Regions from separate parts of the Neomoorella glycerini genome, predicted to be linked through region 1. Evidence: riboswitches for the same ligand, from Rfam matches in the RefSeq annotation. Region 1 holds a riboswitch; each other region holds the start of a gene.
The links. Region 1 has a riboswitch for cyclic di-GMP ahead of MGLY_RS08940 (hypothetical protein). Riboswitches for the same ligand answer to the same signal wherever they lie in the genome.

Region 2: linked by a shared signal. The riboswitch ahead of MGLY_RS06905 (HD domain-containing phosphohydrolase) and the one ahead of MGLY_RS08940 (hypothetical protein) in region 1 are both predicted to bind cyclic di-GMP.
Region 3: linked by a shared signal. The riboswitch ahead of flgB (flagellar basal body rod protein FlgB) and the one ahead of MGLY_RS08940 (hypothetical protein) in region 1 are both predicted to bind cyclic di-GMP.
Region 4: linked by a shared signal. The riboswitch ahead of MGLY_RS03385 (DMSO/selenate family reductase complex A subunit) and the one ahead of MGLY_RS08940 (hypothetical protein) in region 1 are both predicted to bind cyclic di-GMP.

What each region holds. Positions count from the first base shown of each region.
Region 1 covers NZ_CP046244.1:1,816,163-1,823,912, forward strand. The annotation lists gene MGLY_RS08920 (NAD(P)/FAD-dependent oxidoreductase) at 1-672, shown strand, start outside; gene MGLY_RS08925 (helical membrane plugin domain-containing protein) at 690-1,283, shown strand; gene MGLY_RS08930 (nickel-dependent lactate racemase family protein) at 1,551-2,858, shown strand; gene MGLY_RS08935 (IS1634 family transposase) at 3,177-4,859, shown strand; cyclic di-GMP riboswitch class I at 4,978-5,063, shown strand; gene MGLY_RS08940 (hypothetical protein) at 5,226-5,447, shown strand; gene MGLY_RS08945 (ISLre2 family transposase) at 5,582-7,012, shown strand; tRNA gene MGLY_RS08950 (tRNA-Gly) at 7,286-7,360, shown strand; gene tig (trigger factor) at 7,555-7,750, shown strand, end outside.
Region 2 covers NZ_CP046244.1:1,369,585-1,377,334, forward strand. The annotation lists gene yabG (sporulation peptidase YabG) at 1-307, shown strand, start outside; gene MGLY_RS06880 (Veg family protein) at 452-727, shown strand; partial or broken gene MGLY_RS06885 (electron transfer flavoprotein subunit alpha/FixB family protein) at 802-1,740, shown strand; gene MGLY_RS06890 (FAD-dependent oxidoreductase) at 1,807-3,105, shown strand; gene MGLY_RS06895 (ferredoxin family protein) at 3,105-3,383, shown strand; gene MGLY_RS06900 (ferritin-like domain-containing protein) at 3,475-3,903, shown strand; cyclic di-GMP riboswitch class I at 4,423-4,510, shown strand; gene MGLY_RS06905 (HD domain-containing phosphohydrolase) at 4,619-5,380, shown strand; gene MGLY_RS06910 (ATP-binding protein) at 5,421-6,680, shown strand; gene MGLY_RS06915 (STAS domain-containing protein) at 6,706-7,035, shown strand; gene MGLY_RS06920 (PP2C family protein-serine/threonine phosphatase) at 7,036-7,750, shown strand, end outside.
Region 3 covers NZ_CP046244.1:2,230,991-2,238,740, forward strand. The annotation lists gene MGLY_RS11045 (hypothetical protein) at 73-285, opposite strand; gene MGLY_RS11050 (flagellar protein FlaG) at 506-868, shown strand; gene fliD (flagellar filament capping protein FliD) at 883-2,316, shown strand; gene fliS (flagellar export chaperone FliS) at 2,515-2,931, shown strand; gene MGLY_RS11065 (flagellar export chaperone FlgN) at 2,934-3,422, shown strand; gene MGLY_RS11070 (AbrB/MazE/SpoVT family DNA-binding domain-containing protein) at 3,464-3,667, shown strand; gene MGLY_RS11075 (Uma2 family endonuclease) at 3,708-4,277, opposite strand; cyclic di-GMP riboswitch class I at 4,560-4,658, shown strand; gene flgB (flagellar basal body rod protein FlgB) at 4,819-5,217, shown strand; gene flgC (flagellar basal body rod protein FlgC) at 5,338-5,763, shown strand; gene fliE (flagellar hook-basal body complex protein FliE) at 5,828-6,139, shown strand; gene fliF (flagellar basal-body MS-ring/collar protein FliF) at 6,349-7,750, shown strand, end outside.
Region 4 covers NZ_CP046244.1:700,684-708,433, forward strand. The annotation lists gene dinB (DNA polymerase IV) at 1-944, shown strand, start outside; gene MGLY_RS03370 (hypothetical protein) at 931-1,227, shown strand; gene MGLY_RS03375 (dimethyl sulfoxide reductase anchor subunit family protein) at 1,868-2,719, opposite strand; gene MGLY_RS03380 (DMSO/selenate family reductase complex B subunit) at 2,738-3,325, opposite strand; gene MGLY_RS03385 (DMSO/selenate family reductase complex A subunit) at 3,338-5,785, opposite strand; cyclic di-GMP riboswitch class I at 6,156-6,242, opposite strand; gene MGLY_RS03390 (YgeY family selenium metabolism-linked hydrolase) at 6,431-7,621, opposite strand.

The DNA of each region.
Region 1 (7,750 bases):
CATAAGTGCCCGGTGGCCCCCCTGGAGTTCATTTTCATGGCTGACGATTACTACCGGGAAACCGGTATCCGCAACAAAGTAAAGCTAAAGTACACTTACCCCATCGGCCGCGTTCATTCTTTGGAACCAGTTGCTAAATGGGCCGTAAAGGAATTCGAAAAACGCGGTATTGAATATGAAGTCTTTTTCAACCTGGAGAAGGTTGATCCGGAAAAAAAGATTGCTTACAACATGGACGGTTCCGAGCACCCCTACGATTTGCTGATTGCTATCCCGGCCCACCGGGGAGCTAGAGTCATTCAAGATTCCGGGCTGGGCGATGAAGACGGCTTTATCCCCACCGACCGTTACAGTTTAAAGATGGAAGGTCAGGATTGTGTCTATGTGATCGGCGATGCCACCGACTTGCCTGTCAGCAAAGCGGGTTCAACCGCCCACTACGAAGCCGACGTGGTGGTAAAAAATTTAATCAGTGAATTAAAGGGGCTGCCGGCTACCCATCGTTATAACGGCAAGGCCTTTTGCTTCATAGAAACCGGGTTAAACGAGGCCACGTATATCACCTTTAACTACAAGCAACCGCCGCAGCCGGTACCGCCCTCAGAGATGTTGCACTGGTTCAAGCTCTCTTATAACGAAATGTACTGGTTATCTGCCCGGGGAATTTTATAAGGGGGGAGTGAGGAAGGATGGCCCAACCTGCCAGGAAAATCGTGGGAACTACCAGTACGGAGCCGGAACTACCCGGGCGCGCGCGGGAAATTTTGGACCTTGTCAGTGCCGGTATGGATTCCCTGGAGCCGCCCGTTATCCAGAATATGGTTGCCAATTTAGTCCGGCTCGGTGAAATGGCCGATGAATTTAACCGCCCGGAAATGCTGGAACTCTTCCGGGAAGTCGCCAGGGCCGGTAGCAACCTCCGCGGCTTAATCGCTGAAATTAGAGAGCTACAGGAGACGGGAACGATGACTACCTTGCTGGAGCTTGGGAGAATGGTCCAGGCTATGAAGGATTCGTTAACAGCCGGGGTAGTCACCGGGGTTCTACAACAGATAGTTGATGCCGTGGCCATGATGGACCAGATACAGATGCTCCAGGGAGACAGGCTCGTGATGGGTATGATCGTAGCTATGCAAGAGGCCGTTAAAGAAAATAAGGATAAATCCCCGCAAGGAGTATTGAGCTTGCTGCGGCAATTGAACGATCCGGAGGCCAGGAAAGGCCTGGGTATCTTTACTTCTTTCTTGCAAAAACTACCGGCGCAATTGGGTTTTACCAATTAGCATTAGCAACAGGCTGCCAGCCAGGCAGCTTTTTTATTTTGCCTGCCAAGGCTGCCCGGGTTAATAGCAATTTTTTGCTAGAAAAAGTAAATCAACAGCAGGAATTTTAGTGATGAGAGCGCATAGTTAAATATAGACTGACATTGGCTCCTTATTATGCTGATAACTACTTTATCACGTATCAACTGGTGCAAACTTTTTGCAAAAAAGTTTAGCTCAAGACAGCAATTTAAGTAAATTAGTCTAAGGAGTAAAGGGGATAAGTCTATGGAAATTCAAATGCCCTACGGACCCGGTTTTTTATCCATTGAAGTCCCAGCTCAAAATATCATTGGTTTCCTGGAACCGCCGCCATCATTGCCATCATTACCTGACGTTGACGTGGTAATCAAAAATGCTTTAGCCTGCCCCGTGGGTGCCAGGCCCCTCGGGCAACTGGTCCACCCGGGGATGAAAGTGAGTATTGCCATTTCCGACGCCTCCCGGCCCAATATCGAAAAATGGATTTTACCAGTAGTATTTGCAGAGTTGAGTAAAGCTGGCATTAAAGACGAGGATATTACGGTTATTGTCGGCACGGGTTCCCACCGCCCGGCCACTCCCGGAGAGATTGCCAGTATGGTAGGGAGTAAGGTTGACAGCATTAAGGTGATTAATCATTTTTCCGATACCAGTCCATTGGTCGACCTGGGCCGGACCCCGGGCGGTTACCCGGCCTTAGTAAATCGCTATTTTTATGAAGCTGATCTCAAGATCGCCCTGGGCACGATTTTACCCCATCCCATTGCCGGCTACAGCGGCGGCGGCAAGGCCATAGCCGTGGGGCTTTCCTCAAGTGAAACTATCAGCAGCATCCATACCCCGGCTACCCTGGACGACCCGCACACCGGCCTGGGCAAGGTAGAAGGTAACCCCTTTATCCAGTTCGGCTATGACGTCGCCCGGCTGGCGGGCCTGGACCTGTTAATCAACGCCGTAGTTAATGAAAAAGAAGAGATTATTGATGTTATCTGCGGCGAGGTGGAAGCGGCCCACCAGACCCTGATTGAGCGTACGGCGCGCAAGATTTATGAAGCCCGCTTTGCCACACCGGCAGACATCGTAATCGTTGCTGCCGGCCATCCCAAAGATAATAACCTGTACCATGTTGCCGCCGAGGCCCTGGGGGTAGTAGCCGGCAACGGGGTTCAGTACCCCTGCGTTAAAAAGGGCGGGACGATAATCGTCGTCTCTCCCATGGCCGAAGGGATTTATAATGAAACAATGTTTAAGTACTTGAGCAAGGCGGCACCGGCAGAGGTGGTGCGGGAACTAAAGACGGCGAAAATAGACCGCCCGGGAATGCACCGCGCCTACGCTACGGCCCAGATCCTCTGCGACCATGAAATTATCTTTGCTGAAACGCAGTTAGACCCGGAGATAACCCGCCAGGTCCACATCAAGCCCATGGCCACCGTGGCCGCGGCTCTGGAATATGCCCTGGCCAAACATGGAGCGGGGGCAAGCATCCTGGTAGTTAAAAATTCCCACCGGCTGGTTCCCATATTAGCAGCTTCAAGTTTAATTAAAATTTAAAGAGGGCTTAATACAATTATAACGCCGGGGTGCTATTATAAACTCGAGCAAAGCCCTCTGACCTCCTTTTAATATATACCCTATCACACCCGGATTGCACCGGGTTATTTTTTTGGCCCCAAAAAATTGGCATATTTTGCAGGAAAAAAGGCCCGAGTTCGACAGTTGCTAGGCAAAAATGACTGCTTTTCAGATGAAGAACCCTTATAAATCAACGTTTCCCGATCTTGGGAGAGCTCAAAAATCAAAAATCACATAGGCACACGATTTCGGGATTAAAACTTGATGGTAATGTAGTACATGCGCTATAATATAGACATGTACATAAGAACTATTTCCCGCAAAAACAAGGACGGCTCTGTTGTCCGTTATATCCAGCTTGCCCACAACGTCTGGGACCCCAAGGCCGGCTACCCGAAAGCCAAAGTACTCTTCAACTTCGGCCGCGAAGAGGATGTAGACCGGGAAGCCCTGGTCCGCCTGGTAAAGAGTATTACGCGTTTTTTGGGACCGGAAGAGGCTTTACGCACCCAGGCAGAGTTAAACGGCAGCGCTCCCCTAACTTTTGTCTCCAGCCGGCCTATAGGTGGCGCCTGGGTGTTAAACGAGCTCTGGAACCAGCTGGGTATCAACCGCGTTTTAGCCGGGCTGCTGGCCAAACGTAAGTTCCAGGCGCCGGTAGAACGAGCCATCTTCGCTATGGTAGCCAACCGGGCTTTGAACCCGGCCAGTAAACTTAAGACCGAGGATTGGGTCAGCCACGATGTTTTCATTCCCGGCCTCCCGGACGTGCCGGTGCAAAACCTTTACCGAGCCATGGACTTCTTACTGGAGGCTGCTGAAGAACTGCAAAAGGATATCTTCTTCTCCGTGGCCCACCTCTTCAACCTGGAAGTCGATCTCCTGTACTTCGATACCACCTCCACCTACTTTGAAGTGGAAGAGGAGGATAATCCGGAGGACCATAAGCAGCACCTTCGGCGTAAAGGCAACTCCAAGGACCACCGGCCGGATTTACCCCAGGTGGTAATCGGCCTGGCTGTCACCAGGGAGGGCCTGCCGGTACGCTGCTGGGTCTGGCCGGGTAACACCGCCGACATGGCGGTAATCGAGCAAGTCAAAAAGGACCTGGTGGGCTGGCAACTGGGCCGGGTCATTACTGTTGTCGACCGCGGTTTTGCTTCGGAAGACAACCTTCGTTACCTCCAGCGCGCCGGCGGCCACTACATTGCCGGCGAAAAGATGCGCAGCGGCAAGGATACGGTGGCAGAGGCCCTTGCCCGGCCGGGCCGTTACAAAACTGTCAAGGATAACCTTGAAGTTAAAGAAGTTATCGTCGGCGACGGCGAAAAAAGGGTACGATATATCCTGGTACGTAACCCTAAAGAAGCAGAAAAAGACAGACTGGAGCGGGAGAAAATCCTGGCCCGCCTCAAGGAAGAATTAGCGGCCATTGGGGACCTCAAAGGCGAACCCCATACTAAAGCCTGCTGCCAGCTCATTGCCCATCCCACTTATGGCCGCTATCTCAAGACCGACAAGAAGGGACAACCCTATATCGATGCGGCCAGGGTGAAAGCTGAAGAGAAGCTGGACGGCAAATACCTTTTAAGAACCTCGGACGATACCATAAGTGCTGAAGACGTGGCCCTCGGCTACAAGCAACTGCTTGAGGTAGAGGATGCCTTCCGCACCATGAAGCAGTCCTTAGAGCTGCGGCCGGTCTATCATCGCCTGAGCGACCGCATCCATGCTCACGTCCTCCTGTGCTGGCTGGGACTGCTCCTAATCCGGGTAGCTGAAACGAAAGTGCAGGATAGCTGGCGGAACATCCGCCAGACCCTGGAACGCATGCACCTGGGCGAATTTGTTGGTCCTGAGGGCAGGGTACTCCAAAGGACGGAAACAACCCCGCCACAGCAGCATATCTTCAAGACCCTTGGGATAAAGGAACCGCCGCAAATAATCGCGGTCGAAACAAAGGCCAGAAAGGGTCCCTAGTAACACGCGCCCAAAAAGCCGATCCCTGAAACCCTTGCGCAACAAGCTGTTGCGCTTATTATTCACCTAGCAACTGTCGAACTCGGGAAAGGCATAGATGTCGAATAGCGTAAAAGGTTACCGCTAAAGGCAAACCCCGCCGAAAGGGGGGGGCGCAAAGCCATGGGTCTAAGGCCTGAAGGCTAAGATCGCCAGGCTGCCGGTATTTTTTGCTGCCATATGTTCCAGCGTCAAGACGGGGGCGGCCTTTGGCGTGAAAGGCTGTCCTTTATTTTTTTGGGAGTTTTCTATTGACGGCGCTACGCGCACGTGAATGCCAGGAAGGGGTATAGGGTTTAATGAATAAAACCAGAGGTTTATTGTCTGATGACCTGCCGGGATAAACTCGTTAACCAGGAAGTACTGGAAGCCCTCCTGGACGATTACCTGCGCCACAAGACTTTGCCAGCAACCTATAAAAACTATCTCTTGAGGCTAATCGAAGGCCAGGTTAACATCCTGGTTCACAATCTTTTACAAAAGATTGAAGACGAGCGCAGAGGCCTGATTACCGCGGTTGATGGGGAGATTTTTCAACCTGACCGGTGAGTTAAATTGTCACAGTCCGGTGACATCCGGCCGGCGTTAGTGTAAAATTACAGTAGGCAGGAGGAAAAAGGAGCAAAAAAGAGAAAAGAGACCTCACAAGAAGAAAAACACCGTAAAAGGAGTGAGGTCTCTTTATGGTAAACGGTAATACCAGTACCGCTACCATCTTTAGTTTATTAGATGGTATCGAGAATTTCAACACTCTAGAAGAAGTTATCCTGCAAATAGCCAGGCGATTATTGGTAGCCGTACTGGAAGCCCTGGATGATGCCCTTATGCCAGCAAAACCCAAGAGATATAGGATAGCTGGCTTCCGCTACCGCACAATCACCTGCCTGTACGGGGATATAACCTTTAAGCGCCGACTATATGTCAAAGCGACGCGCAAAAAGAAAAGAGGCGAGGGAAGGTTTCTGTTAGACGAAGCCCTGAACTTACGCCAAGGAAAGCGCCTGACAGGAAGACTGCTCAAATTAGCCGTATCGCTGGCAACCCGGTTACCCTTCAGGCAGGCAGCGGAAATAATGGCCGAAGCAGGGATGGGCCAATTAAGCCATATGACCATCCATAGCGAAGTAAAACGAAATGGACTGGAACAAAAAGGACTGCAAGAAGCCCTGCGCAACAAGCTATTCGTGAGCGGGGAAGAGCCCCAAGGCAAAAAGAAAAAAGTACCGGCACTATTTATCGAAGCCGATGGCATAATGATTCCCCTGCAAAGGAGCAAGCAAGAGCGGATAGAAGTAAAAGTAGGAATAGTATACGAAGGGTGGATAGAAAAAGGGAATGCCCGGCATCTCAAGAACCCGCGGGTAGTAATGGGCATCTATGAAGATGGAGAACAATTTTGGGAAGCCCTCACCACGGAAATAGCCAGGTACTACGAGATAGACGAAAAAACAATATATGTGGTCAATGGCGACGGAGCCAGCTGGATCCAGAAGACAGCCAAAGAACAGTTACCAGGAGCCATTGTACAATTGGACCGCTACCACCTCCACCGGGATATAAGGCAGGCTTATGGGAACGAAACAGCGCGAGGATTAATGGAGATTTTAGCCAAAGGTCAAGAGCAGGTCTTTTTGGACACCATGGAAGCACTCATAGAAGAAGCACCGAACCGCAAAAACAAGCAACAACGCCAAAAAGTATATGACTACTGTCAAAGATATCGCGATAACCTGTTAGATTACCGCTTGCGGTTACCACGACAACTGGAAGGGCTAAAGTTATACGGGATGGGCGTAGCCGAAACAACAGTAGACAAAAAAATAGCCATTCGCATGAAAAAGAGGGGAATGAGCTGGAGCGAAGCAGGAGCAACGGCCATGGTAGCATTACTTATGCTCAAAGCCAATGGAGAATTAGCCGCATGGCTAGAAAAGAAGATGCCACAAGTAGAAAAGAATCCCGTTAAAGTAATAAAAGAAAAGAAGATAGTTAAAGAAGACGTAGAAGCATGGTTAAGGAAGAGAGTACCAGCCCTTGTTGGCCCTGAGGCGGGAACAGATTGGGTTAAATATACCTTGAGGCAACTAACAAGAATTAGTGGAGCTATATTCTAACCCCTTTTCCGGCTTAATTAGAGCAGGCAGTAATTCGCGAAGCCTGTCAAGGTCGCCGTAGGCGGCCGCAGGCTTTAACCTTGACAGGCGCAGAGAATTACTGCACAATACTCCGGAGCCGGAAAAGGTGTTGGATATATATGGGATTTTTATGTGAGGTCTCTTTTTGCCTACTACATCTTGACACGTACGCCGGCCGGCAGAAAACTTGACAGAAGCGGGGCTATCTGCTAAGATATCGCTACGGAAAGCGTGGTAGTGCCTGAATAACGGGCGGAAGTAGCTCAGCGGTAGAGCATCGCCTTGCCAAGGCGAGGGTTGCGGGTTCAAATCCCGTCTTCCGCTCCATATTTTTGGCCCGGGCAACCTCGGATGGGGTATTTACCTGTCCGAGGTGTTATTCTCCTGGCTTATTTTTTAATAAGGGCGGCAGGAAAAGGCAGGCAAAGCGGCGAAATAAAAGCCTGATAGTATTTTAAGCTAAATGGATGGTCATAATGAATGGCGTCCAGTAGTCGGGAGCAGGGAGGAGCAAGTAAGTAATGAAGGCAACCGTCGAGAAGTTAGATAAGCACCAGGTACTTCTGGAAGTTGAAGTGGAAGCCCCCCGGGTGCAGAAAGCCCTGGATCAAGCTTACCGCCGCCTGGTCAAGCAGGTAAATATCCCGGGTTTCAGGAAAGGCAGGGCGCCGCGTTTCATCCTGGAACGGTATATCGGCAAGGAGCCCATCTATAATG
Region 2 (7,750 bases), 450 kb from region 1:
AGCGGCAGTAAGGGCAGCCAGAACTTTAAGACCTACCCATGATGACCTGGTTATTTTTGCCGGGGCCTGCCAGTCCCATTATGAAGCCCTGCTTAAAGCCGGAGCCACCTTTGCCAGTTCGCCCCGGCGGGTTTTAATTCATGCCTACGACCCGGTTTTTGTGGTGGAGCGGATTGCCTATAGTTCCATTGAAAAAACCCTGGGCCCCGCGGATATAATCAAAGATACCATCACCGGCAATGAAGGTATAGGTGGTATAGAGATTAAAGGTAAACTGCGCCTGGGTTATCCTATTTCCCCTTATTGAAAATATCTTAATAACAAAGGCGAAATTTATACCATTATTCCCCTTGACAATAAGTCGGCTCCTCTAGTAAAATAAACATTATGCCTTGACACCACCCCCTTGCTGTTGTATAATAAAGTATACGCGGAAAGAGGGTGGTCTTTTTTGACAGGTAAAGAAGTACTGGCAACTATCAGAGAGGACCTGGAGTCCCGGGTAGGCCAGAAGGTAAGACTAAGAGCCAACCGCGGGCGGAAAAAGATCCTGGAGAGGACCGGTATACTGGAAAAGACTTACCCCAACATCTTTGTGATCCGACTGGAAGAGCAGAAAAGCCCGGAACGCCGGATATCCTTCAGCTATACCGATGTCCTTACCAATACAGTAGAATTAATGGTTGAGGGTGAGAGCGGTATTAAAAAACTGGGTGCCAAACATTAAAGAGCTATCAGGCCAAACCTGATAGCTTTTTTGTATCCGCAATAATTGCATATTTTGGGTTCCCCCACCCCATACTAGCAGCAGTGGGACGGCAGCTGGCTGGCGCCCTGGGGGTAGAGCTGGCCGGAGTCCTGGTGGGGCAGGGGGTGGCCGGCCTGGCCCCTGAAGCCTGGGCTTACGGGGCGGACAAAGTTTACCTGGTTGAGGACCCCGTCCTGGGACCCTACCGCACGGCCCCCTATGCCCGGGCCCTGGTACAGCTGGTAAAGGAGTACAAACCGGAGGTCCTGCTGATGGGAGCCACCAGCCTGGGCCGGGACCTGGCGGGAGCCGTGGCCACCTCCCTGGGGACCGGCCTGACGGCCGATTGCACCAGTCTCACCATTGACCCGGAGACGCGCCTCCTGGAGCAGACCCGGCCGGCCTTTGGCGGTAATGTCATGGCCACCATCCTCTGCCACCGGCACCGGCCCCAGATGGCCACCGTCCGGCCGCGGGTCATGCCCATGCCGTCCCGCCAGGAGGGCCGCCGGGGAGAACTGGTCCGGGTGGATATGGCCTTCAATGAAGCCGAGGTCCGGGCTGAGGTTATAGAGGTCATCGAAGAAAAAAACAAAGCCGTCTACCTCGACCGGGCGGAGATCATTGTTGCCGGCGGCCGGGGCGTGGGGTCGAAGGAAAACTTCCGCCTCCTGGATGAACTAGCCGGGGTCCTGGGCGGCACCCTGGGCGCCTCGCGGGCGGCGGTGGAGGCCGGGTGGCTGCCCCCGGAGTACCAGGTGGGCCAAACAGGGACTACCGTGCGGCCGAAAGTCTATTTTGCCATCGGCATTTCCGGGGCCGTCCAACACCTGGTGGGCATGCAGACTTCAGACGTCATTGTGGCCATTAATAATGACTCGCAGGCCCCTATTTTTAAAGTAGCCACCTATGGAATAGTCGGCGATTTCCGGGAAGTGGTACCGGCTTTAACGGCGGAATTTCGCCGCCAGCTGGTACCGGGGCCTGGGTAGGCTGGAAAAGCAGCTCGGGGTGGGTATTAGCACTGGTTGATGTTAAGTTCGTATGGGGGCATTATGATGGCGCTAAGGTTTGAAGTCGTCATAGTGGGCGCCGGGCCGGCGGGGCTGGCGGCGGCCATCACCCTGGCCCGGGCCGGGGTGGAGGTAATTATCTTTGAGCGCGGCGAGCACCCGGGCAGCAAAAACGTCATGGGCGGGGTCCTTTACCGCCACCCCACCGCAACGATAGTTCCCGGGTTTTACCGGGAGGCCCCTTTAGAGCGGCCGGTAGTGGAGCAGCGCCTGTGGTTGCTGACCGATGCAGCGGCTCTCACCCTGGGTTATAAGAGTATGGCCTTTGCCGCCGAGCCTTACAACGCCTTTACCGTGCTCAGGGCCCGCTTTGACCGCTGGCTGGCGGAACAGGCCGTGGCGGCCGGGGCCCTGCTGATTAATGAAACCGTCGTCGAGGACCTCCTCTGGGAGAAGGACCGCGTCGTCGGGGTAAGGACTGGCCGGGCCGAGGGCGACGTCCGGGCGGAGGTAGTCATCCTGGCCGAGGGCGCCAATTCCCTTTTAACCCAGAAGGCCGGCCTGAAAAAGGACGGCATCAATACCAACCAGCTGGCCGTGGCCGTCAAAGAGATCATTGCCCTGCCCCGGGAAAAGATCGAGGACCGCTTTAACCTGGACGAAGGCCAGGGTTGCACCATTGAACTCCTTGGCGACGCTACTAAAGGCATGATGGGGACAGCCTTTATCTATACCAACAAGGATTCCCTCTCCGTGGGCGTGGGCGTCCTCCTGTCGAGCCTGGTCCGCCGCCGTTTGAACCCCAACGACCTCCTGGAGCACCTGAAAAGTCACCCCATGGTGCGGCGGCTGCTAGCCGGGGGTGAGAGCAAGGAATACCAGGGCCACCTGATTCCCGAAGGCGGCTACCGGGCCATTCCTAAACTCTATGGCAACGGCGTCCTGGTAGCCGGAGATGCCGCCATGCTGGTCAACGGGATTCACCGGGAAGGGTCGAATCTCGCCATGACCTCCGGCCTCCTGGCAGCGAAAACCATCCTGGCCGCCCGGGAAAAGGGCGACTACAGCGAGGCCAACCTGGCACCCTACCGGCAGATGCTGGCGGAGAGCTTTGTCTTGCAGGACTTGCAGAAATACCAGCGGGCCCCCTTTTTCTTTGACCAAAATCCCCACTTCTTTACCCTGTATCCGCAGCTCCTTTCCCGGGCCGCCAGGGAGTTCTTAACCGTCGATAATGTACCCAAGCGGGAAAAACAGAAGCGCATTTGGAGGGAAATTACGGCCGAACGCAGCCGTATACAACTGGCCGGGGACCTTTACCACCTCTGGAGGGTGATGGGCTGATGCGCCTGGAAGATAAGCTGTTCCTCAACCGTTACCAGACGGATAAGCACCCTCATTTAAGGATCAAGGACCGGGAGGTCTGCCGTCACTGTGACGGCAGACCCTGCACCTTTATCTGCCCGGCCCGGGTTTATGCCTGGAACGAAAAGGAAGAAAGGATTGAGACGGCCTATGAGGGCTGCGTGGAATGTGGCACCTGCCGCTACGGCTGCGCCCACGACAACATCGACTGGCGCAATCCCCGCGGCGGCTTCGGCATTCTGTATAAATATGGTTAAAACCAATACCTGGACTTACTTTATCTGTATGGGCACACTTACCAGGAAAACTAATATTATGTAGTATAAGCATACTCCTGGAGGTGGCCCTATGACCATCGAGCAGATAATCAAGCTCCTCAACCTGGACCTGTCCTGGGAATACGCCGCCATGATCCAGTACATCCAGCACGCCAGCATGCTTACTGGCCCCCAGTATTTTGCCATTATCGATGAAGAGCTCCAGCATGCCCAGGATGAGCACGACCATGCCGTAAAGCTGAGTGACAAGATCCAGTACCTGGGCGGCATCCCCACGGTCCAGGTGCAGGAAATCAAGACTTCCCTCAATAACGTGGAAATGCTGCGCCAGGACCTGGAGGCCGAGTATGACGCCCTGAACCGCTACCTGCAGCGCATTGAGCAACTGGAAGCCTTGAAATTGTATGACGTCGCCCAGGTCATCAGGGAAATAGCCCTGGTGGAGCAGGGACACATTATCGACCTGGAAAAGTCCCTGGGCATCCAGAAGGTAAGATAACATATTTTGACCCCACGGCCCAGGACTCGACCTGTAGCCCTGTCGAGGATAACGTCTCCGCAGCCTCAGCGTCCGGCCCCTGGAAGACCCGCGCCTCTGGCAACCGCAGCAGGGGTAAATTGACATTACTTTTACCTAAAGGGAAGGAATTTGTTGAGCGAGGTCGAATATAAAAATATTATAGCAACTGGATTGGAGGATAATACCTGTGCTGGCAAAGGGCATAACAAAAATTAACATAAAAAACAAAAATAGCCAATGGGGGGGGGGGGGATTATATGCCTTTATTGTAAATATTTGGAAAGAAACTCCCCCTCTATTAGCCTCCTTAAAATTACTGCAAATAACATTCCTCCCAACCCATCCAGTGCTACCTTTCATAACGCCTCCGGGAACCAGAATTTCCTTGTAATTTTCGGGAAAAAGTGTCCAGTGGCCGCTGGACTGCCGTCACCATTCCTTCTACTCCGCCCCCCAGAGTTCCCAAAGAGATATCTTTCTCTTATGCCAATAGCTTAAAGTGTTTAAGGGCAAACCACTCGAAAGGGTGGGACGCAAAGCCATGGGTCTGTAGCCACTATGCTGGTATGACTGCCAGGCTGCCACTTTAAAGTCGGTTTTTAATTTTACCTGAACTTTTAAAGGGCAGCCATGCAAATTGCTCGTGGCTGCCTTTATTATTTCTAGATGGAACGAAGGCTGGGGGGCGGGTTTAGTGCAAAGGGATACGGTTACTAAAATTTTACTGGAGATTCGGGAATACTGGCCGGTACTGTACTTTCACTCGGCTGCGGTGGCCAACTTTGCCTTAAGGATAGCCATGGACCTGGGAATAGAAGCCCGTCATTGCCGGGACGTGTTGAGGGGTGCCCTCTTGCATGATGCCGGAAAAATACATGTACGTTTGGAGATATTGACGAAACCGGGGCCACTGACAGAGGCGGAATGGGGGCAGATAAAAAAGCATACCGACTATGGAGCGGACTGGGTGGAGCAAAGAGGGGGCAACGATGAGGTGGTAGCAGTTATTCGCTACCATCATGAATGGTGGAATGGAAACGGTTATGCCGGCCTTAAATATGAACAGATCCCTTTGCTGGCCAGAATAGTAACAATTGCCGACGCCTTAGATGCCATGACGGCGTCGCGACCCTACCGTAAGGCGATTGCGGTTAGTGAAGCTCTGATGGAAATACATAGCGGGAAAGGATTGCAATTTGACCCGGACATATTAACTGTCTTAAGTCAAAAGGCCACCTACGAACCGGCAACCTACCAGGATCCCCGCCCCCTTGCCAGGCAAATCCAGGTAGAAAAAGAATGGCTCGCGAGGTTAATTAAGATTTACGGCGATCTTGCCCATCCTTTAGTAATTGCCCAAAGTCACTGGTTGGATAAGTTGATAGTAAGTATTTATAAGTTACAGGAAGGGAAAAGGGGGAAAAACCTCTCTTTAGGGGAGAAAGAGAAGCTTTAAACCTGGTTTAAAGCCAGAGCAGTAGAGGGGGGGTTCAGGTATGCAAGAGTGTAGCCAGTGTACCCGCAAGACCCCAAATCGTTCTTGTGTCGATTGCGATTATTTCATGAGTCCCGGCCCTTTACGCCGGAAGCCACCGGTGCCCATAGGCATTAGCCTGGTTGCCGCCGATGGAAAACGTTATGCTGGCCGTATTCTCGTATTGAATACCATGGAACTGGGCCTGGAAACACGAGCTCCCGTTCCCGGTCAATACCGGATTTATTTAAAGCAGCATCTTAGCCTGGATGTAGCAGGGGTACCGACCAAGGGCAAGGGTAACATCCACCTCTTTGATATCATAGCCGTTTACCGGGGTGAGGAAACAGCCAGCCGTCTGGGTAATGAAGAATACCGTTTACTGACGGGTAGTACTGGGGACTTCATTGAGCAAGTATCGCAATTAGTTCCCGCCCATTTACAGGACCTGGTTAAAGAACGACTACTTGCCGAGTTAGAAAGCTCGGAGATTTTCAATGCCATGCGGTTGGGCAAGGTAATGCGTTACGAAAAGGGGCGTTTTCGCCATCTGACAGGACAGGCTGACCTGGAACTGCCCCTGCCGGCAATAGAAAATTTAATGCGCCAGGCAATACACCGGGGAACCCACTGCCGGGAAGTGATAGTAAGTGATGACGGTAAAAGGATTTTTGACCTGCACGGTATACCCCTTGACTCCCGGGCAGGGGGCCTGCTGGCCTTTGATCTTACCGAAATTATTGAAAAGGAAAGGCAGATGCGCCGCCAGGAGATGCTGGCCTACCGGGAAGCCGTGGCTGCCGTCACCAATGGGCGCCTGCAGCTTTTGACTTCAGAAGAAATGGTAGCTGTGTTATCCCAGGGTAAGGAACTGGCAAGGGGAGTAGTTAACAAGGCTGCTGACATAGCTTCAGCTCGCAGCAAGTTATGCAGTTTGCTACCCGCGGCTTTTAGCGCCCGCGCGTACGGCATGACCTTATCTTTAACTGAGGCTTTGACCAATACATTAAAACATGCTACGGGTGGTGAATGGGTGGTCCGGCAGACGGATGAGGCCATCCGGATAATTATTCAAAACCAGGGCCAGGGAATTAAGATAAAAGATTTACCCAAAGCGGCTTTAATGCGACATTACTCCACCCAAAATTCTCTTGGTTGCGGGTTTACTTTAATGCTTTATTATGCTGATCAAGTTTATCTAACTACCGGTTCCAGGGGAACCACCCTGGTCCTGGATTTCCATCAATCAGCAGGTGAAGAAATCTGTTCTCCAGCTTCTTAAGTAAAGAAAGAGGAGGAGCGATATTATGCTGGCAGTCTCTGTAACCAAGGGCGCTTATGGGCGCTGTTTAAACCTTAAAGGGGAGTTAGACATGGAAACCTTGGCCACGCTGGAGCGAGCAGCAGAAGTACAGGAAGGAGAGCGGCAATTGGAAATAAACCTGGCAGGGGTATCCTTTATAGATTCTACAGGTCTCAGGGGTTTATTAGAAATACAGCGCCGGTGGTCAATGAAGGGAGGTGAGGTACGGGTTATTAACCCCTGTCCGGAGATTGCCGAAGTTTTCCGGCTCGTAGGTATGGAAGAACTTTTAGATTGTAGTGACCAGAGCCAGGTAACCGGGGGTGAATATTAAATGTCCCTGGATATCGGTGGCAAGGGGAAACAAATAATACATGCCGGTATACAGGGTGCCGGGTGTAGTATTCCAGCAGACGTGGAAGGCGGCGACTTTTTTGCTTTTATTCCCCTGGGAGAAGATCAACTTATTATTGCTATCGGAGATGTAATGGGTAAAGGTATGCGTGCTGCCGGGCAAATGAAGGAGCTTTGTACAATCTTACATGCGTGTACCAGGAAAGAGCTGTCCCTATTAGAAATCATTAATCAGCTGGCTGAAATCGGGGGAAAGCGGCTGCATCGCGCCGGTTCCTTTGCCACCCTGTGCCTTATTTCTTATGAACAGCAGCATAATTGTTTAACCTGCCTCAGCGCCGGACACCCGTCTCCGGTAATATTTTCAGGCCGTAATATCCACGTACCCCGGGTAAGGGGGGTGGCCCTGGGTTTCCTGGAGGAATACCAGGGTACTCGACCGGAACAAGTTATCCTGTCGAGCGGCGATGTAGTTATCCTGTATACCGATGGCCTGCTAGAAGCCCGCGATGCCAACGGTCAAAATTATGGTTTAAATCGCCTCAAAGAGATAGTTGCCGCCAATACTTGCCTGGATGCAGTTGAACTCCAGGAGGTTATCTTAAATGACTTATTTACCTTTACCGGCTGCAGGCAGCAGAGGGATGATGTAACCCTGGTAATACTTAAGAAAGACCTGGAAAAGGGGGGTGAGT
Region 3 (7,750 bases), 410 kb from region 1:
GCGCAATAACCCTTGACAAGCTGATATTTTCTTTATGCAACGCTAGTGCCGGTATCAATAAAAATCTTTACTTTAGCAGGTAGAGGGGCCGCCGTATAAATCTTTTTCATATCCAGATGCACCTTTAGAAGGTTTCGATAATTTCTTTATGGACCCAATAAAGTCTTCCATTGGATCTTCCCTGCTGTCTTCTTTTATAAGCTCCGCTTCAAGAAACCGTAATAGCCTGGCCTTATCCTTACGGTTTAGATGTTGAATTTCTTTAATAATCTTTTCTACGGCCATATTCTCACCTCTTTGATGACTACATTATACCACAATAACTAAAAGCAGAACCATATAGAGAAGCATGCTACTGCAGGTTAGTTTATGACAATATACCACGCTGGAAAAAAGTACTCCTCGTGTTTAAAGGCGCGCCTAACTTTAATTTTCCTTAAAAACTCAAGCACGGTAGTTATTTGTCGATATAAATGTGTAGCGAAATACTGTGGGGGTGGCAGCAGTGCGTGTCGAAGGGGTCGATCCTTTAATCTTAAACCAGGTCCAGAGCCAGACACAGAAACCGACAGTACAGGATGCTAAAAAGATTAACGTGGACAGCGAGCAAGAAAAGCGCCGGCAAGAGGGGCAGGCCGGCTATTCCCAGGGTGATTTGGACCAGTCGGTGGCCAGACTCAACGCAGCCACGGAGCTTTTCAATATTAAACTGCGCTTTAAGCTTGACCACGAGAAGGGCGAAATATATGTTTTGGTGATTGATGCCAAAGAAGGCAAAATTATCCGCCGCATTCCACCGGAAAACGTCCTGAAAGTGGCCAGCCAGATGCAGCAGCTGGTGGGATTACTTCTGGATGAGCTGATATAGGGGGGTGTTCTAATATGACGGGAAGCCTTTATATTTCCGGCCTGGCTTCAGGGCTGGATACGGATACCCTTATTAAGCAGTTAATGGATATTGAACGAATACCTTTAACCAGGTTACAGCAGCGTAAAATCCAGTATAATCTTGAAAAAAATGCCTGGCATGATGTTTACGTACGCATTTCATCCTTATGGAACACCTTAGGGGATCTCAAACTGGCATCTACTTTTAACAGTTTTAAAGCTACTTCTAGCAACGAGGCTGCTTTAACGGCGACGGCCGACAGCAATGCTGTTCCCGCTAGCTATGAAATAGATATTACGCAACTGGCTAAACCTGAAACAGTAGCGAGTAGTTCTCAAGTCAGTACTGCTGATAATGTTTCTTTAGGCTTACCTGCTGGTAAGCTTTATATTAACTTTGATGATGGCACATCAAAACAAAGATATATTGATGTTGACTCAAACAGTACTTTGCAATCAATTGTTGAAGCGATAAATATTGTTCCTCCAACGACAAGCGATCCGGGTGCAGGTGATATAGTAACCGCCAGTATAGTAGATCACAAACTGGTCATTACCAGCAAAACGAGTGGTTCGGGTGTATCAATTAGCTTTTCTGATGACGCGAGTGGTGCTATAACAGATAAACTATACCTTACTTCTCCAACTGAAATACAAATAGGGCAAGACGCCCAATTTAGTGTAAATGGCTTAGCGGTTACCCGCTCAAAAAATACGGTTGATGATGTTATCCAGGGAGTTACTTTAAATCTAAAGGGTGTTACCAATAGTCCTGTAAACTTGCAAATAGCTAGCGATACTCAAAGAGCAATAGATGCCGTCAATGCTTTTGTAGCCCAATATAACTCCGTGATGGACTTTATTGCCACTAAATTAGGCGATAAAGGTGACCTGCAGAGCGATCCCACCCTGATGGCAATCCAAGAAAAACTCAGACAACTGGCTAGTGGTATAGTAAGTGGGGTAACAGGACCATATAAGAGCCTGCAGGATATAGGGATCAGCACGGGTGAAGTGGTGGGTAGCGGCACATTAACTTTTGACCGCAGTGGAAAATTAACAATTAATACCGATAAATTGACGGCAGCGTTGGAAAAGGATGCCGATGCTGTTTACCAGTTATTCTATAATAATTCGGGTACGGGCGGCGTGGCAGTCAGTTTTGATAATTATTTAACCTTCTTAATTAAAGGTACAGGAAATTCCACTTATACGAAAGGAATTTTGGTTGCCCAGGAAGATGCGGCCCAGAATATTATTGACGATATCGACGACCAGATCGCCCGTATGGAAGATCGGCTGGCCATGAAGGAAGAACAGTTGCGGCGGCAGTTTACGGCCATGGAGCAGGCCCTGGCGGCTTTGCAGAGTCAGGGGACCTGGCTGGCCGGGCAGATTGCTGGCCTGGGGGCCTACCAGCGGAAATAGATTAAGACGCCAATATAATTAAATCTTACTTTATGATACTATGTTCATAAATCGGAGTGGAAGCGGCGAGGATGTGGAGAGGGTTGAAGAGCCCCTTAAGTTAAGTTTAACTTCCTGACGTAGTTTGCCGGCAGGCGTTGTAGGCTTTAAACTAGCGACCCTTTAGGCACAAGGTGAATAAAATCGAGGTGTAATAAAATGGCTGTCAACAACCCCTATCAGGCCTACCAGCAAAACCAGGTCCAGACCCTGTCCCAGGAAAAGCTGGTGCTGATGCTTTATGATGGAGCCTTGCGCTTTTGTCGCCAGGGGCTGGCTGCTATGGAAAAAAAGGATTATGCCGGAGTAAGCAATAACCTGGGCCGGGTCCAGGATATCCTGAGTGAACTGATGGTGACCTTAAACAGAGATGTGGGAGAAATTGCGGAAAATCTTTATAAGCTATACGACTTCATGTACCGTCATCTGGTCCAGGCCAATGTAAAAAAGAGCGCAACTATGATTAATGAAGTAATTGACCTGTTACAGCAGCTACGCGACACCTGGGAAGAAGCAACAAGAATTTACCAGACCCACGATTATCGCACCAGAATAGGGATGAACTGGCAGGGCTAAAAATGAGCGAAATAGAAACAGTGGCCAGGCAGCTTTTAGAGGCGTATGACCAGGAAGTAGAACTGATGCAGATGTGGCAGCAAAACTTAAAACACCAACAGCAGGTCATTCAAGCCAGTGCCTGGGATGAGTTAAATAATCTCATTGCAGAAGCCGCTACCTGGAGGGAAAGGTTGACCCGGGTGCGGCAGGCTACCCGGCAGCTTGAAAAGCTCCTGGTAATAGTTTCGGGGTGTGAAGGTCTGGAGTGGGAAAGGGTTGAGCTCCTGCCGCTGGCAACCCGCCGGGAACTGGCCGGGGCCTCCCGGCAGGTGCGAGCTTTATGGGAGGAATGCCGGCATCTGCAAGAAGCTAATATAAAAAATATGCAACAAGCTATAGCAACAACCAGGGCTGAGCTGGAGCAAGTACAAACAGCCCGGCAAATGGCCCGGGCCTACCGGCGGGAAAATAAAACCACGGTATCCCGGTGCCTGGACCGGCGGCTATAAGTTAAGATGAGGTAGAGAGCAGGGGCAGGGGATGGAAGACAATGAGTAAGCAGGTTGAAATAACAAAACTATCAAGCCGGGGGCAAGTAGTAATTCCTAAAGAAATCCGGCAACAACTGGGATGGGAAACGGGCGATCATGTAGCCGTGGAAGTGCAGGGGGATATGGTCATCCTGCGGCGCCTGCAGCTAGAAAGTTTCCGGGAGGCTAGGCACCAGCAGGTCAGGATGAGTTTAATCAAGTAGATGAAGAAACGGGTGCGGGGATGGCGGGAAAAGCCCGGGGCTAATCTCCCGGTATTATATCCTGTACTGGAATGTTTAGTCCCGGGAAAGCCAGCAGCGAAATATGATCGCCGCGCCCGTATTCTTTAATCTCTCTATACCCGGACGGCGAAGGCAGGCGATAGGCAGTCACCTGCTGCGCCTGGAGGTTAACCAGCCATACTTCATTTACCCCGCCCTTCGCATACAGGTTTACCTTTACTTCGCGGTCATAGGCCACCGAAGTGTCAGCCACTTCGACTAACAATAGCACGTCCTCCGGCCGGGGGTGGAAAGAAGCATAATAATCATCGCGCGGCTTGAGCAACATCAAGTCAGGCTGGGGTTCCGAGTTTTGGTCCAAGCGTAAAGGGTTCTGGGTGTCTACCAGGGCATTATTGCCTATTTTGGTGCTAAAGATGCGATCCATCCGTCTCACACACGCGGCGTGCCGGGTCCCTATTGGCACCATCTCTATAATCTCCCCATCAATCAGCTCTACCCGGTCATTTTCTCCTAATATGCCTGCCCGGGCCATCTGGTAAAACTCCTCAACGGTAAAACGCCGACGGGCAACCTCGACTGCCGCCATTCTTTAGAATCCCCCTTTCTTCTGTCCTTCCTTCTGTTATATATTATACCCTACATCCTTACCAGGATGATTGTCGTATCTATACGATCCCAGGCTGATTGTGATGGCTATATTATACCACAGTTGGAATCGAAATCTTTAGAGGGATAGAAAAAAAGGAGACTGTTCTTGAAGGGGTGAAACGGTTCTATTTTTTTTGGTTAATTTTCTCTCAACCTGCAGGAATTTGGCAAAACGTGTTGAATAAATATCGACAGAATCCAAGTAAAATTTTCTTACTCCGGGCGTCAAGGGCAAGCTCTCCGAAAGGGGATGCGCGCAAAGCTATGGGTCTAAGGTCCGGGCAGAGTGGGACCGGACTATGATTGCCAGGCTACCGTTTCCGGTTCTTTAAGCTGCCCGGTAAACGGGTTTTTCTTTTAGGACCAAAGTCCCAGACAAATTTAGGACTTAAGTCGGATACCCAAATTCCCATAGAAATGCTAAAGTGGTAACTGCTGGAGAAAAAAATCATTTTTCCGGGAAAAAGGGGGAAACATGGATGTTTATGACGCCGGCTATCTATGTCCTGGAAAAGGCCCTGGATACGGCAACTTTGCGTCAGCGGGTTATTGCCCACAATATTGCCAATGTCAATACCCCCGGCTTCAAGCGCTACGAAGTTTCCTTTGAAGAGAAACTCAGCCAGGCTCTGGGATTAGAGCCTGGTCTGCCCCTGTATCGTACTAATCCCTATCACCTGCCGGCAGCAGGTTCAGATCTTACCCCGGAGGTTAACCAGGATAACAGTACTAGCATGCGCCAGGACGGCAATAACGTGGATATCGACCGGGAGATGGTCGACCTGGCCCAGAACAGCTTGAACTTTAATTTTGCCACCCAGCAGCTAAACGGCCGGCTGGCTATGCTGCGCTATGTGATCAATGAAGGCAGGCGCTAAGCGGCCCTAACTCTGATAACAAGCGAGGGCGTTATATTTCAGGAAAACACTGCAATGACGCCTGCGGGGGTTTGTGTTGGCGGCTCCGGCGGACGAGCCCGTGGATTGGAGGTAGGAGGAGTGGAACTGTTGCCAGCCCTGGCCATCAGCGCTTCTGGCCTTACGGCTGAGCGCCTGCGCCTGGATCTCATTGCCAACAATCTGGCTAATATCAATACCACCAGGACACCCCGGGGCGGCCCCTACCGGCGGCAGGTACCCGTTTTTGCGGAGAAGCTGCGGGAAGCCCTGGGACAATCACCGGGACAGGCCCCTGGCAGGGGCGTGGAGGTGGCGGCCATTGTGGAGGATAATACGCCGCCCCGCCTGGTATATGACCCTTCTCACCCTGATGCTGACCCTAACGGCTATGTGGCTTTACCAAATATTAATATCGTTACCGAAATGGTAGATATGATAACCGCCACCAGGGCCTATGAGGCCAACGTCACCGTCCTGAATGCGGCCAAGGCCATGACCCTGAAGGCCCTGGAGATCGGGCGTTAGGAGCAGGGGGCTTGGCTGCCGCTAAAGTGAGAGGCGGAGATTTAGTTATAAGGAAGTGATTCCCATGCTTCTTACACCGGTTTCCCTGTTAATACCGGCTCCCCTCCAGGATAGCCAGCAATCCCGGCTCATCCCCCAGGGTACAGAAGCCGTAGCCAGGTCTTTTGGTGAAGTCCTGCGGGAAAAACTGGGGGAAATCAACACCCTGCAACAGCAAGCCGATGCCCTCACCCAGGAGTACCTGGCCGGTAAAATAGAGGACGTCCACCAGGTCATGCTGGCCCTGGAGCAGGCTAACCTTTCCCTCCAGCTGGCCATGCAGGTGCGCAATAAGGCCATTGAGGCTTACCAGGAAATCTCCCGCATGCAGGTTTAGCAGCAAGCCGGTTGGAGGCCATATTCATGCGCCGCAGTTGAGCTGGACTAACTTCGTTACAGTACTTTCTGGGAAATCACTCGTTTTGGGGTGGCGCAGCGGCGGGGTGTCCCGGCCTGAGATTAAAGCTTTCTGGCAAGGGAGGCATTTTGTCCTGGTTTTGATATTAATTATGGTTAGCAAGTAAATTTGCCTTCCGGGAGCTCAAAATGAAGGTTAAAGATATACTGGACAGGATAAAAAATTTCTGGCAGGGTTTAACCCCCGGGCGGCGTTCGGCCCTCATGGCTATAAGTATAGCCGCCCTGCTGGGGGGCGCCTTCCTGGCGCAGTGGCTGCTAAAGCCCCAGTACGCACTCCTGTTTACCAACCTGCAGCAGCGGGACGCGGCAGCGGTGGTAGAAAAGTTAAAGGAAATGAAGGTGCCCTACCAGCTGGCGGGCGAGGGGACGACCATCCTGGTACCCAAGGACCAGCTCTACCAGCTGCGCCTGGACCTGGCCAGCGCCGGGGTTTTAAACAGCGGCCAGGGATTTGAACTCTTTGACCAGAACAAGCTGGGCATGACCGATTTTGAACGCAACCTGGATTACCAGCGCGCCCTGCAGGGAGAGCTGCAGCGCACGATTGTGGCCATGAATGAAGTGGAAGACGCCCGGGTGCACCTGGTCATCCCCCAGCCCAGTGTCTTTTTACAGGAACAGCAGCCGCCCTCTGCGGCGGTAATGCTGAAACTAAAACCCCTGGCGCGGCTGAAGCCGGAACAGGTCAAGGGCATCATGGAGCTGGTGGCTGCCAGTGTAGCGGGTCTCAAGCTCGAGAATATCCGCGTCATTGATATGTACGGCAACGTCTTGAGCGACGGCCTGGCCGGCAGCGAGACGGCGCCTTTAACCCAGAAGCAGCAAACCCAGATGGAATTAAAAAGGCAGTATGAAAGGGACCTGGAACAGAGGCTCCAGGCCATGTTGACCCAGATCCTGGGTCCAGGGAAAGCCGTGGCCATGGTCACTGCCGACCTGAACTTCGACCAGCAGGAAATTAAGCAGACGGTCTGGGGCAAGGAAGGCGCCTTGAGGAGCGAGCAAATTAAAACTGAGCAGGGCACTACCGGTGGCACCGGTGGACCGGCAGGGACGCCGCCCAATACCCAACCTCCTGTATACCAGGCGATTAACCCTACCACTGGAAATTATAATAAATCCGATACAGTTCATAACTATGAGCTGGACCAGACCCAGACCCATACCATCGTGGCTCCCGGCCAGGTAAGACGGCTTTCTACGGCGGTGGCTGTTAACGGTCCGGTGAGCCCGGATATGAACAACCAGATCCAGCAGATTGTCAGTGCTGCCGTGGGTTACAACCCGGCCCGGGGCGACCAGATTACCGTTACCAGTATGGCTTTTGACAATTCCCTGCAGCAGCAGATGGCGGCCGAAATGGAGGCCCGGCAGCAGCGCCAGCAGGTGCTCCAGCAGTACCTCCTCTGGGGAGCAGCAGGGCTGGGGGCCTTGCTCTTAATGGGGGTGTTAATCATACTCCTGTTACGCCGCCGGCGGCAGAAAGCTTTACAAGCGCGGCTGCCCGGCGAGGCTTTACTGGCCGGTA
Region 4 (7,750 bases), 1.1 Mb from region 1:
AATTTTCCACCCGCCTTTTACGCATCATGCGGGACTTTACTCCCCTGGTGGAGCCCTTCTCCATTGATGAAGCCTGGCTGGATGTCCGTGGCTGCCGGGAACTCCACGGCTCACCCCTGGCCATCGCCCGGCGGCTGAAGCAGAGGATCAAAGACGAAGTGGGCATTACCACCAGCATCGGCCTGGGGCCTTCCAAGCTCCTGGCCAAGATGGCGGCCGAGATGCAAAAGCCCGACGGCCTGACGGTCCTGGATTACCCGGATGTCCCTGTAAAAATGTGGCCCCTGCCGGTGAGGAAGCTTTTCGGCGTCGGCCCCCGCATGGAGGCTTATTTGGCCAAACTCGGCATCCATACCATCGGCGACCTGGCCTGCTTCCCTGTCGAGGTGCTGGTCAAGCGCTTCGGCGTGGTGGGACAGGTTTTACACCAGTGCGCCCACGGCGTTGACGGCAGCCCGGTGGACCCTCACTCCCTGGAAAGGGTGAAATCCATCAGCCACCAGATCACCCTGCCGCGGGACTACTATGGTTATGAGGAGATTGAAGTGGTTTTACTGGAGCTGGCCGAGCTGGTGGCCCGGCGGGCGCGCCTGGGAAATTACCTGGGGCGCACGGTGAGTATAAGCCTTAAAGGCGCTGAGTTCAACTGGCTGGGGCGGTCTTTTACCCTGCCCCGTTATACCGATACGGCTGCCGATATTTACACGGCGGCCCGGCGGCTCCTGCGCCGCCACTGGCCGCCCTGGCGGCCGGTTCGGCTGGTGGGGGTGAGCCTGGCCGGCCTGGTACCGGCAGAGGTGCGCCAGGAAGACCTCTTCGGCCGGGTGGAAAAACAGGCCCGCCTGGACCGGGCCTGCGACCGGTTGAAAAACCGCTACGGGGAAAGGGCCGTCTTTCGGGCAGCGTCCCTGACGGGGGTGGGTGTCCTCTATGCGCGGGGCTAACGCTTTGTATGAAGGCCACCGGCTGATGCTGCCGGGGCTTAAAGACCGGGCCTCGGCCACCTGCATGGGTTGCCGCTATTATGCCTTGATCCTGGGCCGGGAAGAAAATAAACCGGCCTGCCTGGCCACCCTGGACCTCTATCTTACCGGGGAACGCCGGGTGCCGGTGGAGCTCCAGGCCCGGGACTTTATCTGGCTGGCTGGCAAAGAAGCCCTGGTCAAAGCTGTGGCGAAGGTCCGGCCGGAAAGACAGGCCTGCGGTTTCTACTGCCCCAGGGGTTAGCGTTTTTCAGTTCCACAAAACCCGTGCACCACTGGCTTTCCGCAAACTATCGCCTGCATCAAAATATAGTATAACGATATTCGGGAGAAGGTGGTCCAGTGCCGGAAAATGAAGGGCAGTGAAGGCCTCGGAGCGTACGTATAAGCACATGGTCGATCTCCTCCTGTAGAGAAGATTCGACGCAGAATCCCAAAATCATCTTTTATCTTAATTATTTTTTTGGAACGGCACTAGCCGTTAATCTTAAAGAGGTTCCTTCCATAACTGCTGCCAGCTCAATCGTATCGGCCTCCAGCCAGATGTCTTTTCCATAACAAACCTCCTCAAAATGCCCCCCGCCTCTCCTCCTGGGTCGCCGCAAGATAAGGGCCCGCGACCTGGCGTTTATACGCTGAGAGGGAGAAGGGATGGAGGTAATTTCTATGCCGGGGATTTTAATCCCGCACACCAGGGAACGGAAAAATTTGCACCAGCCCATGGCCGCCGGCATTGGACCGCCTGATCTGCCCCTCCCCCACCGTGAGACCGGGCCGGCTTGGAGCCCCCTCCCAGGGAAAAGCGCTCGGCGGGCAGACCAATAACCTCCGGGGTCCAAAGTGCGGCAGGGGATGACCCCTTTTGCCCGCAACGCCCGGCGGCCCTAGAACTGGCCGACCATAATGCTGACCCCGGTGGCATAGAAAAGATAGCGGCTGGCTAGTTCGGCCAGGATGAGGAGGGCCAGGGCGCCGTAGAGCCACTGTCCCGTCAGGGCCGAACCATTTTCGCCGTACGCCCGCAGGGCCAGGAAGGTAAAGACAAGGCCACCGATTATCGCCAGGGCCTGGCTCAATACCAGGGCCGGCGCTGCTCCCAGGAGCAGGCGGGCACTCTCCTGCGCCGCTACCGGTCCGGCGCTCAAGCTGGCCAGGTAGGGCGGCAGGCTGACCAGCTGCAGGGCCACGCCGATGACCGCCAGGATGACCGTTGTTTTCAGCATGCTTCCCTGGCCTTCCTGCCGGGCCCGGTAGGCCAGCACGGCGTAGAGGATGGCCCCCAGCACCAGGGCCGTACTGTAGAAGACTATATGGGTATAGGCCGTCTCCCACGCCGGCAGGATGGTGTGGACATAGATGTTGGCCATGCTGACGAGGGCTATTATCCCGCACAGGCCGGCCAGCCAGCCCAGGGCGGCCCTGGCCCCCTCACCGGCCCCGCTGCGCACCTCAACATAGTAACTCACCAGCCACAGGACGAAGAACCCGGCCGAGAAGAAAATCTCCCGGCTGAGCCACGAGGTCTTCAAATTCAGAACAGCCAGCGGCGCTCCTACAGGGCTGCCCAGGTGTCCTAGAGAGACAATCATGCTGGCCGCCATAAGGATGCCTACCCACAGGAGAACCGGCTTGAGCCCTTCCCTCTGCTTTAAATTCAAGGCCTGGGCGACGACCATTAAACCTACGCTCATCTGGGCCAGTAAGGTGAAAAGTACCAGCGCCCATTCTTTACCCATTAGCTTCTCCTCCCATTCCTATTTCCCCAGGGCTGCATCCCGGTGGGGAGTTATTAAAATTGAAGGTTTGGTAAGGTTGGGGTCAGGCAGGCCTTTGATCTGGTTGGTACCGCCGTATTTCTTCTTGAGTTCGTCCAGGGGGCCGAAATCCAGTACCCGCATGGGGCAGGCGGTTACGCAGGCCGGCTGTTCCCCTTTGGCCAGGAGATCGCGGCAGAAGTCGCACTTGCCTACCTTGCCGCTTTCGGGGTTATACTGGGGCGCCTCGTAGGGGCAGCTCCAGACGCAGTAACGGCAACCGATACATTTATTCTGATCGACAAAGACGACCCCATCCTCCGGGCGCTTCTGCATAGCGCCGGTGGGGCAGTTCTTAACGCAGGGCGCCTCCTGGCAGTGGTTGCAACTTATTGAAATCCAGTAGGCGTAGACGTCGGCTTTAACGGCGTTGTTGCCCACCACGGTATAGCCGCCGCCGGCTATCTCATGGACTTTCCTGAAGAGCTGTCCTACCTCCAGGTCGTTTTTATCCTTGCAGGCGATCTGGCAGGTAAAGCAGCCGATACAGCGGTCCTGCTGGACGTGAAAACCTAGCTGTCCGGCCATTGGTACCACCTCCTATGCTTTCTCTACCTGAACTTGAATCGTATTCTGAGCATTGCCAAAAGCGAGGGGGTTAACCCGGTGTGATGTGAGGGTATTGATACATCCTCTGCGGTCTGTTCCCCGGACATCAGGCATAAACCAGGCACCCTGGGGAATATCTACCACCCCGGGCATAATCCGCGGTGTTACCCGGCAGGGCATGATGATTTCGCCCCGGTCGTTAAAAATGCGTACCATGTCACCATCTTTGATACCCCTTGCGCCGGCATCCAGCGGGTTTAAAAAGGCCACCTGGGGTGCTGCTTCCTCCAGCCAGGAGATGTTATCAAAGGTAGAATGAACGCGGTGTTTATAATGGTGACCGATGGCCTGCAATGGATATTTTTGCCCTTCCTGGCTCCAGGGGCTTTCCCATTCCTCAATATATTTGGGAACAGCCGGGATCTCTTTGGGGTTACCTTTATCATACATCCGCGGGTCGAAAATCTGGATCTTGCCTGAGGGCGTATCCAGGGGATGATGTTCCGGGTCACGATAAAAATCTATAAACCCTATTCCAGTTCCTTCCTTATCTGGGGAGAGTTTATAAATCCCCATCTTCTTAAATGCCTCGTAATCAGGAAAATCCGGTAATTTTTGCCGTGCGGTGTTTACCATTTCCCGCAACCAATCTTCTTCACTTTTGCCCTCCGTAAATTCCTTTTCCAGGCCCAGGCGACGAGCTAGCTCAGTACAGATATCCAGCATATTACGACATTCATACGGAGGTTCAATGACTTTATTCATAAAGATAGCGTAACCGATTCCGGCAATATGGGCCCACGTTGAGGTAGCGATGTCATTACGTTCAAAATGATGGGTATCTGGTAATAAAATATCGGCATATCTGGCACTGGGAGTCATAAAAAGATCATGGACCACAATAAATTCTACTTTATTCGGATCGCGAAGAATTTCATGGGTTCGTTTTGTATTAGCGTGCTGGTTAATAAGGGCATTACCAGCATAGTTCCAAATAAATTTAATATTACTGGATAAGCGTTCGACCCCCACTACCCCATCCTGGGGTCCCATTTCCGTACCCCGGATTATTGCATCAGTGAAAGTGAAGAAGGAGATCGTTGCTTTTACCGGATTGTTGCCTGTGGGGTAAACACCCATGGGCATTGGGGGGCTTATCATATCGAGTCCCGGGCCACTGCCTGGTTTACCGCCGTTACCGGTCATGGCGGCCAGCACCGGAATTCCCCTTACAATCTGTTCGCCATAAGCCCTTCTTTGCATACCCCAGCCCTGCAATATCGTCATTGGTTTTATCCTGGCCATTTCCCGTGCCAGTTGGCGGATACGGTTAGCCGGAATACGCGTGATCGGTTCAGCCCATTCCGGTGTTTTGGGCTGACCGTCCTGTTTCCCCAGAATATAGTTCTTATAACACTCCTGCGGTGGATAACCCGGCGGCATATGCTCTTCATCAAAGCCGACTGTATAACGGTTGAGAAATTCCTGGTCGTAAAGTCCCTCTTCTATCAGAACGTAAGCAATTGCCGAGACTAAGGCCATGTCCGTACCCGGTCGTATGGGAATCCATTCATCGGCCAAACTGCCCACGGTATCGCTGTAGCGCGGATCGATTACAATAATTTTAGCGCCTGCCTTTTTGGCCTGCTGTAAATACCAGGCGCCCCCGGCACCAGCCAGTTTCGTTTCGACAGGATTATGCCCCCAGAGTACAATTAAACGGGCATGACGCAGGTCTTTAGGGCTATTGCCTCCCAGGGCACCAAACATCATAGGGACGACATAATAATACTGGGCGGCACTATAGTTACCATAGTAATTCAAATAGCCGCCAAACAGGTTTAAGAGGCGCTGCAATGGTCCTCCGCAGGTGGGAAATTCAGCATAACAGTTATAGAGGGTGGCGCCAATAGTACCGGAGGCATAGACATAGTAAAATGCTTCATTGCCATAGCGCGCTTTTATTTCTTTCATTTTCTGGGCAATGGTATCCAGGGCTTCGTCCCAGGAAATCCTTACAAATTTGCCCTCACCCCGTTCGCCCACCCGTTTCATAGGGTATTTAAGACGGTCAGGATGATAAAGGCGTTTTAACTGGGACCTGCCCCTCTGGCACGCTCGCACCTGGGGTACTTCAAAGGTATCCGGCCCCTGATCATCAGTGCTTAAGCGTACAATTACCCCATCTTTAACATGGGCTTTGAGTAAACAGCGTCCACCGCAATTGTGAATACAGCTGGTTGGTACGATAAGTTCTTTTTCCCCTGAGGTCCTGGCTAAATTCGTGGCTGTTTTGCTATTGGCTCCTCCAGTAAGGTTACAGCCTGTCAAAGCTATGCTTCCGCCTGCGATTGCGCTCCACTTAAGAAAAGAACGCCGGCTTATTACTGGATTCAGTTTCCCATTCCCATGAAGTCTTCCTTTTTCTGCAGCGCACATGGCATTTAACCCCCACTTTTTTGTATATGATAATTTAATAATTAGGTAGTGTACTAACATTCACATTTACACACATGTTTAATTCCATAAAGAGCATCTTTTTACCTTTATATTAACCATCAAATCTACCCCTCCCCTTTTGTTAACTAATACACAAACGAATGGTACCTAACCCTGAATAATGGACAGTGTTAACATTCATATTGCTTGCCTGTTATTTTCAACAGGCGTGGTTTTTTCCCTTTGGACGCTTCATTAAAAATAACCCCTACATTTTTGTATATGGTGACAAAGGAATCTGGCGCCTTAACTCTACTGTTAACCATTTGTGGACACCCTTTTGGGGTCGTTAACCACTCCCAGAAGGTCCACCGGTAACCTAGCAATCATAGCTTATACAAGCCTTAGACCCATGGCTTTGCGCCCCTGCCTTTCGACAGGTTTGCCTTGAACATAGGATACTAAGGGAAAGTGAGTTTACCGTTGGTTTAGGGGAATTATGGAAAAGAAGAGTGTTTTTTTCCGCGGGCGAGGCATACTTTTGACGTTTGTAAACCCTCTCATTTGGCCAGCCCTTCTCCAAAGGATTAGCTTTTGTTCAGCCGGCCAGCAAGCGGCTTAAGGGATTTGAGTCTCCTTTTTCAACTACAGGCCGCTGATGCTCAAAGTTCCAGCCAGGCTGTAGTAGCCTTTGGCCGCAGCCAATAGTTCATCCACCTCAATATACTCATCGGTAACATGGGCCTGGCTTTCCCGGCCGGGCCCGAACCCGACGGTGGGTATCTCCAACTTCCCGGCCGACCCGCTGCCGTTAGTGCAGAACCAGTAGGTTGCAAGGGAGGGCTGCAGGCCTGCCTTGACGAGGGCTTCCCGGGCTGCGGCCACCAGGGGGTGCCCCTTATCTATACACCAGGCCGGGGCAAATTTTAGGCCCTTTAAGGCCCGGCCGGTGTAAGTAGTAATATCCAGGGGGGCTATCATAGCCTCGGCCTCAAGTTCCGGATCCTTAAGCCGGCCTGCTACAATTATGGATTGAAGCGGCATCAGGACCTGGTCCGGTTCTTCCCCTGCCAGCAGGCGCCTGTCGAAGGTGGCGCGACAGCGCTGAGGCACCACTGAAGCCCCCGGGTAGGGCGACGAGATGATGTCCGTCAGTTCCATTATGGCCGGGCCCAGAAGGGGATCGATGGGAAGCTCCAGATGGCGGACGGCCTCTACCAGGGGCAGCATTTTATATACGGCATTTACACCTACCCCCGGGTTGGCAGAGTGGGCCGGCCGGCCCCGGGTTTCGAGAACGATTTCCGCCCTGCCGCGCTGGCCAAAGTTAAGGTTTAGGCCGGTGGCTTCGCCGATAACCACTGCAGCCGGGCGTATTTTTTTTAAAATATGGCTCAAAGCAACTCCTTCAGCCACTTCTTCCACCACAGTACCGGTTACGTAGAGATCCCCGCCCCTATTTACGCCATCCTGGGCCAGGAAACCTATGGCACACACCATGGCGGCTAAGGCTCCCTTCATGTCGGCAGCTCCCCGGCCGTAGATTCTGCCGTCAACCAGTCGGCCCTGGAAGGGTGGGTGTTGCCAGGTCCCGGGTTCGGTTACATCCACCGTGTCCAGGTGGCCATCGAAGAGGATGGCAGGGCCCTGCCCCCGGCCTGCCACGCGACCTATCACATTGCCCAGCTCATCGATCCAGGTCTCGGTATAGCCTAAAGAAACCATCTCCTGCTGAACCAGGGAAGCAACATCCTTTTCCTTTCCGGTCACACTGGGGGTCTGAATCAAGCGGCGACAAAAGTCGATAATGCGCCTTTCCCTTTCAGGAGTTACCATTTTAGCGCACCTCCCCTAAGCCTTAAAACTTCCGGCCCGGTCTTGATAGTAGCGTCAATGCCCCTGTCGAAGGCTGTCTGAGCCTCTCCACAGTAAGTGCTGGTACCGAGGTGAGCCAGCGGGACTTTC